3 regions of the Arthrobacter sp. Y3221160 genome follow, and region 2 is predicted to be linked to each of the others. Evidence: predicted binding sites of a transcription regulator. Region 2 holds the regulator's gene; each other region holds the start of a gene.
What was found. The regulator LexA, encoded in region 2, represses DNA repair genes until DNA is damaged. The targets are predictions, from matches to a motif close to TCGAACANNTGTTCGA.

Region 1: the regulator LexA is predicted to act here: its motif matches at 1,168-1,183, upstream of AC5RWG_RS12335 (LexA family protein).
Region 3: the regulator LexA is predicted to act here: its motif matches at 1,722-1,737, upstream of uvrA (excinuclease ABC subunit UvrA).

What each region holds. Positions count from the first base shown of each region.
Region 1 covers NZ_JBNHHU010000001.1:2,651,795-2,655,066, forward strand. Annotated here, with positions in the region: gene AC5RWG_RS12330 (ATP-dependent Clp protease ATP-binding subunit) at 1-1,031, opposite strand, end outside; gene AC5RWG_RS12335 (LexA family protein) at 1,243-1,617, shown strand; gene AC5RWG_RS12340 (Y-family DNA polymerase) at 1,610-2,968, shown strand; gene AC5RWG_RS12345 (hypothetical protein) at 3,077-3,272, opposite strand, start outside.
Region 2 covers NZ_JBNHHU010000002.1:30,907-34,178, forward strand. Annotated here, with positions in the region: gene AC5RWG_RS13155 (histidinol-phosphate transaminase) at 1-532, opposite strand, end outside; gene AC5RWG_RS13160 (LysM peptidoglycan-binding domain-containing protein) at 605-958, opposite strand; gene lexA (transcriptional repressor LexA) at 1,255-2,004, shown strand; gene AC5RWG_RS13170 (ATP-dependent DNA helicase) at 2,116-3,272, opposite strand, start outside.
Region 3 covers NZ_JBNHHU010000001.1:265,010-268,281, reverse strand. Annotated here, with positions in the region: gene uvrA (excinuclease ABC subunit UvrA) at 1-1,632, opposite strand, end outside; gene AC5RWG_RS01240 (GntR family transcriptional regulator) at 1,835-2,218, opposite strand; gene AC5RWG_RS01235 (MBL fold metallo-hydrolase) at 2,328-2,972, shown strand; gene AC5RWG_RS01230 (DNA topoisomerase IB) at 3,098-3,272, opposite strand, start outside.

The DNA of each region.
Region 1 (3,272 bases), on a different contig from region 2:
CCGCGGGCCAGCCGGGGCTTGAGAATGTTGCCGGCGTCCATGCCGCCCTCGCCGCCGCCGGCGCCGATCACGGTATGCAGTTCGTCGATGAACACGATCAGTTCGCTGCTCGCGGCGCTGATCTCTTCCAGGGTCTTGGTCAGGCGTTCCTCAAAGTCGCCGCGGTAGCGGGTGCCGGCCAGCATGCCCGGCAGATCCAGCGACACCACACGCTTGCCGCGCAGCTGTTCGGGGACCTCGCCGGCCACGATGGCCTGCGCCAGCCCCTCGGCGATGGCTGTCTTGCCCACGCCGGCCTCGCCGATCAGCACCGGGTTGTTCTTGGTCCGGCGCGCGAGGATTTCGATGGTCTGGGCAATTTCGTCCGCGCGGCCGATCACCGGGTCCAGCCGGCTCTCCCGGGCCTGGGCCGTCAGGTCGGTGCCGAACTGGTCCAGCATGGGAGTTTCCGACCCGGTGCCGGTGCTCTGTTGCGGGCCGGTTGCAGGGGTGGGGCCGTCGGGCTGCGCCGCAGCTGTCTCCGCCGCGTGCTGCAGTGCCTGCGGGGTGACGCCCGCGCCGGCCAGGATCTGGCCGGCGGGGGTCTCCTGGTTCAGCACGAAGGCGGCGAAGAGGTGCTCGGGGTCGATGTAGGTGGAGCCGAACGCGCGGGCCACTTGGTGCGCGTCCAGCAGGGCACGCTGCGCCGACGGCGTGAGCGACGGCGTTTCCTGGGTCGGGCCGGTCTTTTCCGGCAGGCCCTGCTCCGCGGAACGCGCGATGGTCTGCGGGTCCGCGCCGGTCAGCTTGATCTGGCTGGCGGCCGGCTCCTGGCCGACCATGACGTGCAGGATGTGCAGCCCGTCCACCTCGATGTGGCCGAGGCCTGCGGCGAACCGGGCTGCCTGCGCCAGCACCTCATGGGTGCGGCGGCTGAGCAGCCGGGTGAGGTCGACCGTGCGGGATTGGGCCGCCCGCTGGCCCTGCAGGTAGCGGGCCAGGAACTCGTCGAATGAACCGTTGCCGGAAGCTGGTCCGAAGAACAGTGGCATGGATAATCCTCCTGTGGAACGTGAGTGCCTTCGACTCATGTTAACGCCTCTACGGCAGGATTATTCCAGAAGCTACCCGAACTTGAGTGCAGCTGGCTCATATGTAGGCCACGGCAGGCCGGTGCTACTGTTGGATTCGAAGCTTTGTTCGAAGACGGGGGTCGGGATGTTCGGTGTAGAGCAGCCGTCGGATGCGTCGGCGGGCCCGGAGATGGGCAGCGGAGCGCCCGAGGAGGCGCGCGGTTTCCCGTCGCCGGCCAGGGACTACTTCCACGGCGGCATCGATCTGAACCGGCACCTGATCCGCGACCGCACCAGCACCTTTGTGATGCGGGTGGCCGGAAACTCGATGGCCGCGGCCGGGATCAGTGATGGCGATGAGCTGATCGTGGATCGCTCTTTGACCCCGCGCGACGGTTCGGTAGTGGTGGCGGTGCTGGACGGGGAACTGGTGGTCCGGCGCCTGCATCTCACCGCGGACGGCGTGCGCTTGCAGGCGGACGACGGCGGCGTTCCCACCGAGGTGGGCGAACTCGCCGACCTGAGCATCTGGGGCGTCGCCACCCGTTGCCTGCACCATGTCTAGCGCCCCCGTGCCCGGGGCCGGCGGGGCGACATCCGGCCAGCCGTCGGGCTCCGGCGGAGCGACCTCCGGCCGGCCCGGCGATCGGATCGCGCTGGTGGACGTCAACAATTTCTACGTCTCCTGCGAGCGGGTCTTCGATCCGTCCCTCGAGGGACGGCCAGTCGTCGTGCTCTCCAACAATGACGGCTGCGTGGTGGCGCGCTCCGAGGAGGCCAAACAGCTGGGGCTGAAGACCGGGACGCCGTGGTTCCAGGTGGCGCCGCGGGCCAAGGCCTGGGGGCTGGTCGCGCGGTCCAGCAACTACGAGCTGTACGGGGACCTAAGCGCCCGGGTGATGGAAGTGCTCGGCCGGTTCGGGGCCTGGCAGGAGGTCTATTCGATCGACGAGTCGTTCCTGGGCCTGCCCGGCGACGAGGCCCAGTTGCTGGAGACTGCCGGCCGAATCCGTGCCGCAGTGATCCGGCAGGTGGGCGTGCCGGTCAGCGTCGGCGTGGCGCAGACCAAGACCCTGGCGAAGTTCGCCAACCACGTTGCCAAACGGAATCCCCAGATGGCCGGAGTGTGCTCGCTGGGCTCGATGCCCGCTTCCGACATCGCCTGGATCCAGTCACGCGTCCCGGTCACCGGGCTGTGGGGCGTGGGCGGACGGACGGGGAAACGGCTGAACGCCCTCGGGATCGATTCGATCGCAGACCTCAAGGCCGCCGACCCGCAGGCAATCCGAAAAAAGTTCTCCGTGGTGCTGCAGCGAACCGTGCTGGAGCTGAACGGGACGCCCTGCATCCCGCACGCGGAGGAGCGGGCCGACAAGCAGCAGATCATGTTCTCGCGCAGTTTCTCCACGCCGGTGACCACCCTCGAGGAGATGGACCAGGTGATGGCGGTCTATGCCCAACGCGGGGCGGCCCGGATGGCGGCCGAGGGACTGCGCGCCTCGGTGCTGACGGTGACTGCGGGGACCAGCAGGTTCGCCGGCGGCGAGGCATCGTTTCCCGCGGCCAGCGTCACCCTGGCGACGCCCACTCAGGATCCGATCCAGCTGACCAAGGCTGCCGTGGCCGCCATGCGCGGCTGCCTGACTCCGGGCGCCCACTATGTCCGGGCAGGGGTCCTGCTGTCGGGGCTGGAGCCCGCGGTCGGCCAGCAGACCTTCGACCCCTTCGTCAGCGATTTGGAACAGCGGCACATCGGCGACCTGCTGGGCGCGGTGCGTACCAAGTTCGGCGAAGCCTCGATCGGCCTCGGTCAGGGCGGGCTGGCGGCCCCCGCGGCGTGGTCAATGAAACGCGAATTTTCCTCGCCACGCTACACCACCGAGTGGAGCGACCTGCCGGTGGTCAAGGCGGATTAACCGGCTGTGCACCGGGTCGCGCCGCAGCGGCGCAACGGGCATGGCAGCGGCTGAACAGGGGCACGGCAGCGGCCGTATCTGGACGGCCGCTGCCGTGCCCGCGGTGGATCAGTCGCTCGGGCTCGTGTCGGTGGTGAGCCCGCGGTCGTCCGGCGTTTCCTGGTCCTTCTCTTCAGCCGGCCCGGGCGCGATGTTCATGCCCTCCTTGCCCTCGGGCTCGGGGGCGGAATCGGCCGTTTGCTGCTCCTGAGCATCCGGCGGATCTGCCGCGGTGCCCGACTGGTCCCGCGGACCTTTGACCTGG
Region 2 (3,272 bases):
GACCCAGGGCGGTGCCCGTCGGGTTGTTCGGGGAGCAAAGAACGACCACGTTTGCCCCGGAGTCGGCCACGGCGGCGGCGGCAGCGTCCGGGGACAACGTGAAGTCTGCCCCCCGCGGAACGGCCACATAATCCGTGTCCGTCCCGCTGGCCAGCAGCGGGTACATGGAATAGGTGGGCGGGAAGCTCAGCAGGGTGCGGCCGGGGCCGCCGAAGGCCTGGAGGATTTGCTGCAGGACCTCGTTCGATCCGTTGGCGGCCCAAATGTTCTCTGCGGTGAGGCCGTGCCCCAAGTAGCGGGCCAGCGCCGTCCTCAACTTCGTGAACTCGCGATCCGGATACCGGTTCAGACCCGCGGCAGCCTCGCTGACGGCCGAGACGATGGCCTGACGGACAGCATCGGGCAGGCCATGGGTGTTTTCGTTGACGTTCAGGAGGACGGGAACCTCCAGCTGGGGCGCACCATAGGGCTCCAGGCCCCGGAGATTTTCCCGCAACGGCAGGCGGTTCAGGCGTTCTAACTGCTCACTCACCGGTCCAGTTTAAGCTTCGGCCCGCCCGGGGCAGGAATCGGGCGGGCCGAAGCAGCTCATATTACGGCTGCCTCAGCGCGCGGACGGGACCAGCAGCTGCTGCCCGGCGTGGACGATGTCCCCCTGCAGGCCGTTCAATTGCGCGATCTCGAAAATGACATCGTGGGGGTTGCGGTCCGGCGCGGACTGCACTGCTATGTCCCACAGTGACTGGCCGCTGCCGACCGTGACGGTCGCCGCCGGCCCCGGCCCCAGCCCCCCGGCGGCGGCCATTGCCGGAGCAGTGAAGAAACCGATCAGGGTCAGGGCTGCGGCCGCGGCGAGCATCAGCGGCAGGCCGATCAGCAACAAACGGCCGCGGCGGGTCAGCCGCAGGCCTGTGCTGGTACGAAGGCCGGCGGGCTGCGGTGCGAGCTGGGCGGACATGGTGCCACCTTTCCGATATTCGATCTATTTCGGCTGGTTTCGATCGTCTTGCAACGGTATTCGAACGTATCTTCGAATACGTCTTCTACAGTTTTAGCACTGGTGATCGAACATTGTCGAGACTCAGTCGAACAAATGTTTGAAATTCGCTACCGCCTCGCCTAGCGTTGTAAGCGTCGGGCGGCAGTAAGAGCAGTGCATCAGCCGCCACCGACAAAACAGTTGAGACAACAGTCCATGTGCGGTTCCGCTACGGCGCCGGCGCAGGGACCACTACGGGGAGACCGGGGCCGGACATGTCGGAAGAGACCACCACCACTGCCGGAGCGAAGCGACGCGGCCGGCCCGTCAAAGTGGGGCGCAGCCTGACGCCGAGGCAGAAGAAGATCCTGGAAACCATCCAGCGCTCCGTCATGTCCCACGGATACCCTCCGTCCATGCGCGAGATCGGTGACACGGTCGGTCTGGCAAGCCTGTCCAGCGTCACGCACCAGTTGGCCCAACTGGAGAAGATGGGCTACATCAGGCGCGACCCCAAGCGTCCCCGTGCCATGGAAATCCTGACCCCGCTGACACTCGAGCACGGGGGTGTGGAAATCGTCGGAGTCGATGAACCGCAACAGCTGCGCAGCTCCAGCGGCGTCGCCGTATCCGAGCTGACCACGTCATCCGACACGGCGATGGTGCCGCTGGTGGGAAGGATCGCAGCGGGCGGGCCGATCCTGGCGGACCAGGCGGTCGAGGACGTCATGCCCCTGCCGCGGCAACTGGTGGGACACGGCGAGTTGTTCATGCTCAGGGTCTCGGGCGATTCCATGATCGATGCGGCCATCTGTGACGGCGACTGGGTCGTGGTCCGCCAGCAGCACACGGCCGAGAACGGCGACATCGTGGCGGCGCTGCTCGACGACGAAGCAACGGTCAAGACCTTCCGGCAGCGCGACGGCCACACCTGGCTGTTGCCGCAGAATACCCAGTACGAACCGATTCTTGGCGACCACGCAACCATCATGGGCAAGGTTGTCTCGGTGATGCGGGCCCTCTGACGCGCCCGGTCTCCCCGGTCCGCGCTGCAGCCACCCCGGGATCCCCTGCCCGCACGGGCGGTCCCCGCGCAGGGCCCCGCTCGCTCCGGAACGGGCGTGCCCCCAACCCGTTCAGGCTGAGGCCGTAGCCAGCCTTTCCAAGACCTGGCGGGCCGTGGCGCCGTCCTTGGTACTCCAGAAGGGCGGCAGGGCGCTGCGGAGGAAACTCCCGTAGCGCGCCGTCGCCAGCCGGGAGTCCAACACGGCCACCACTCCACGGTCGTTTGACGCGCGGATCAGCCTGCCGGCTCCCTGGGCCAGCCGCACGGCCGCATGGGTCGCCGAGACCGTCATGAAACCGTTTCCCCCGGACTGCGCCACGGACCGGGTTCGGGCAGTCGTGAGCGGGTCATCCGGCCGGGGGAACGGAATCCGGTCGATGACCACGAGCCGGCACGCGGAACCGGGAACGTCGACGCCCTGCCAGAGCGTCATGGTGCCGAACAGGCAGGTGTCGGGCTCTTCGGCGAATTGGCGGACCAGCGCGCCCATCGACGATTCGCCCTGGCACAGGATGGTCAGGTCGGTGCGCCCGCGCATCTCGGCCGCGGCTTCTTCTGCCGCACGCCGCGAGGAGAACAGGCCCAGGGCGCCGCCGCGCGAGGCCAGCAGCAGCTCCTCGAGTTCATCGAGCTGTTCCGGGCTGGTGCCCCGGCCCGGCTTCGGCAGATGCGACGCCACGTAGAGCACGCCCTGCCTGGGGTAATCGAAGGGGCTGCCCACGTCCACGCTGGAATAGGCGGGCGCGCCGGCTCCGAGCAGTCCGAGCGACCCGGCGACGGCATCGAAGGTCCCCCCGACCGACAACGTCGCCGATGTCAGCACAACGGTATGGTCGTCGAACAAGCCCTCACGCAGCCGGGACGCCACCGAGAGCGGCGCTATGTTCAACGTTGCCGGCTGGTCGTCATTGGCGGCGTAGTCGCCGGTTTCGCCATAGGTGCTGGGACGGGTCGCCCAGATGACCTCCCGGGAGTCCGGAGCGGACAGCAGCCGTTCGGCCAGTTCCAGCACGGCCGCGAGCCGTGAGCGCGCCATCTGCCGTCCGCCGTCCGCTGCCCCCGCACCCTCGGGCTTGGAGTCGGAGAGCGCCGCGCGGGCCGCTTCCCGTACCTGCGCGAGAACCAGCTCATGCTCCTCGCGGAGGCCGGCCGCCAGCAGGCCGGTGGGCACCGACTGCAGGACGTCCTCCAGCGCGTCGGCGGCGGAGTTCAAAGGCTCCACGCTGA
Region 3 (3,272 bases), on a different contig from region 2:
GCCGAGGTCGCGCAGCCGTGTGAGGGTCTCGATCAAACGGCGGTTGTCCCGCTGGTGCAGGCCGATGGAGGGCTCGTCGAGCACGTAGAGCACGCCGACCAGGCCGGAGCCGATCTGCGTGGCCAGCCGGATGCGCTGGGCCTCCCCGCCGGACAACGTGCCGGCGGCGCGCTCCAGGTTCAGGTATTCCAGGCCCACGTCCAGGAGGAACCGCAGCCGCGCCTGGATCTCGATGAGTACCTGGTGGGCGATCTGGGTTTCGCGGGCCGAGAGCTCCAGGCCCGCGAGGAACGAACTCGCCTCGCGCAGCGGCAGGGCAGACACATCCGCGATGGACTTGCCGTTGATCAGCACGGACAGCGACGCGGGGTTCAGCCGCGCGCCGTTGCACTCCGGGCACGGGACCTCGCGCATGTACTCCTTGTAACGGTCCCTCGCCCACTCGGACTCGGTTTCCTCGTGCTTTCGGTGGATGTACTGGAACGCGCCCTCGAATCCGGTGCTGTATTTCCGTTCCCGGCCGAAGCGGTTGCGGTACTGCACCACGACCTTGAAGTCCTTGCCGTGCAGTACGGCCTCCCGGACCTTCTTCGGCAGGTTCTTCCATGGCTCGTCCATGGAGAACCCCAGCTCATGCGAGAGCCCTTCGAGCAACCGCGTCCAGTACTCCTGGGTGGCTTTGCCCAAGGACCACGGGGCAATGGCGCCCTCGGACAGGCTCCGGTCGGGATCCGGGACCACCAGGTCCACATCTACTTCGAGCTTGCTGCCGATACCGGTACAGGCCGGACAGGCGCCGAACGGATTGTTGAACGAGAACGAGCGCGGCTCGATCTCGTCGATGGCGAGCGGGTGTTCGTTCGGGCAGGCCAGGTGCTCGGAGAAGCTACGCGTACGGCCCGGGTCGTCCTCGTCAATGTCGACGAAATCGGCCAGCACGCGGCCCTCCGCGAGGGCCAGGGCGGTTTCCACCGAGTCGGTCAGGCGCTGGTGGATGCCTTCCTTGGCCACCAGCCGGTCCACCACCACCTCAATGGTGTGCTTGTACTGCTTCCCCAGCTTCGGCGGTTCGCTTAGCTGCACCTGCTTGCCGTCCACCTTTGCGCGGGAAAAGCCCTTGGTGCTCAGTTCCTTGAACAGGTCGACGAACTCGCCCTTGCGCCCGCGCACTACCGGGGCCAGGATCTGGAACCGGGTCCCTTCGGGAAGCTCTTGCAGCTGGTCCACGATTTGCTGCGGGGTCTGCTTTTCCACCGGTTCACCGCACTGCGGGCAAAAGGGGCGGCCGACGCGGGCCCACAGCAGGCGCAGGTAGTCGTAGATCTCGGTGATTGTTCCCACGGTGGAGCGCGGGTTGCGGCTGGTCGATTTCTGGTCGATCGAGACCGCCGGCGACAGGCCCTCGATGAAGTCCACATCCGGCTTGTCCACCTGCCCCAAGAACATCCGCGCATAGGAAGAGAGCGATTCCACGTACCGGCGCTGGCCCTCGGCGAAGATCGTATCGAAGGCCAACGACGACTTGCCCGAGCCGGACAGGCCCGTGAAGACGATCATGGCGTCGCGGGGCAGGTCCACGCTGACGTTCTGCAGATTATGCTCGCGGGCGCCCTTGACGACCAGCCGGGACATATCCGCGGAGCGGGAAACGGAGGTGGCAGACTCGGAATCGGTCGCCGGGACGGACGCTTCGCTTGCTTTTAGCACGGTATCTACTCTAATCGAAAATTCGTTCGAACTTGTATTACATCGGTCACGGCGGACGGCACCTGCGGACAGAGAGCGTCCGCAATCGTCGGCTCCCCGGCCGGCGCCAGACGACGCCTGATGCCGCCTACTTGATGCCGTGGCGCTCCAACGCGGCCTTGGCGGCGGCGAGTGCTTCCTTGCCGCCGATCCCTTGGCCGTGAACGGCGCGGGCGAATGCTTCGGCGGCATCGCCCAGTTGTTGCCGGGCCTTGCCGGCTCCGGCGCTGACCACGGTGCCGGCCCGGCCGTGGGTTTCCACCCGCCCGGCAGTTTCAAGCTCCCGGTAGGCGCGTGCCACGGTATTCGGGACCACACCCAGATGGTCGGCCAACCGCCTGACGGGCGGCAGCTTCGTGCCTACCGGGAGTTCGCCGGCATCGGCCGCTTCGATGATCCGCAGCCTCAACTGCTCGAAGAGCGGCACGGCGCTGTCGCGGTTCATCCGCCAGTCAAACTCGCTCGCTTCCATCGTCTGCGCCCGCTCCTCGTCGTGTCCCCAGCATCGCGCTGCCTGTCCGCTGCTACAACCAGAATGACATCCTGAGCCGTCCGGGTCGACTGTCGGTAGGCTGGGAAGCATGTTGCTTCACGAAGATCCTGCAGTCACCATCCGCGGTATTTCCGTTTCCGAGATGGACAACAACGTCTATCTGCTGACGGCCAAGGCTTCCGGCACCCAGGTGTTGATCGACGCCGCCGATGACTTTCCGGCCATCCAGCAACTGCTGCGCGAGGGCGCCGCGGATGCCGGGCGGCCGGCCGAGGTTGCCCTGATCGTGACCACGCACAGCCACTGGGACCATGTCCGGGCCCTGCCGGAGGCGGTGGCCGCTACCGGCGCCAAAACGGCGGCCGGGGTGGAGGATATTCCGCAGATCGAGGTGCGGACCGATGTTGCGCTCGAGCATCAGGACGTCGGCCGCTTCGACGGATTCTCGTTGGAAGCCATCAAGCTGCGCGGGCACACGCCGGGTTCCGTGGCGCTGCTCTACCGCGCACCCGAGGGTCCGCCGCACCTGTTCACCGGAGATTCCCTGTTTCCGGGCGGGCTGGGCAACACGCAGCAGGACCCGGAACGGTTTTCAACCCTCTTCAACGATGTGGCCGAACGGGTGTTCAACTACCTGCCCGACGACACGGTGGTCCATCCGGGCCATGGCGCCGGCACCACCCTCGGGGCAGAACGGCCTCATCTGGACGAGTGGAAATCGCGCGGCTGGTAGGGCGCATTCAACCCCGACAGACGTGGACGTTGGGGGGAATCCCGCCTGCCGGGGCTCTCTAATTCTAGCGCCGCGGGCTGCTTTCGCTCCCTTGCCACCCGAGGAAGGATGGCAGGCTGCCCCTGTCAGGCCAGGAAGGACGGCAGGCTGCGTTCCGCCGCGGAGTACGTGGCGGCGTCCGGGATCTGTCCCGCCATAAAGCGGTCCACGAGCCGCGGATCCACGTACGACTTGCGGGCGACGGCGGGCGTATTGCCCAGCCGCTCCGAGACGGCGTGCATGGCTGCGACCACGGCCTTG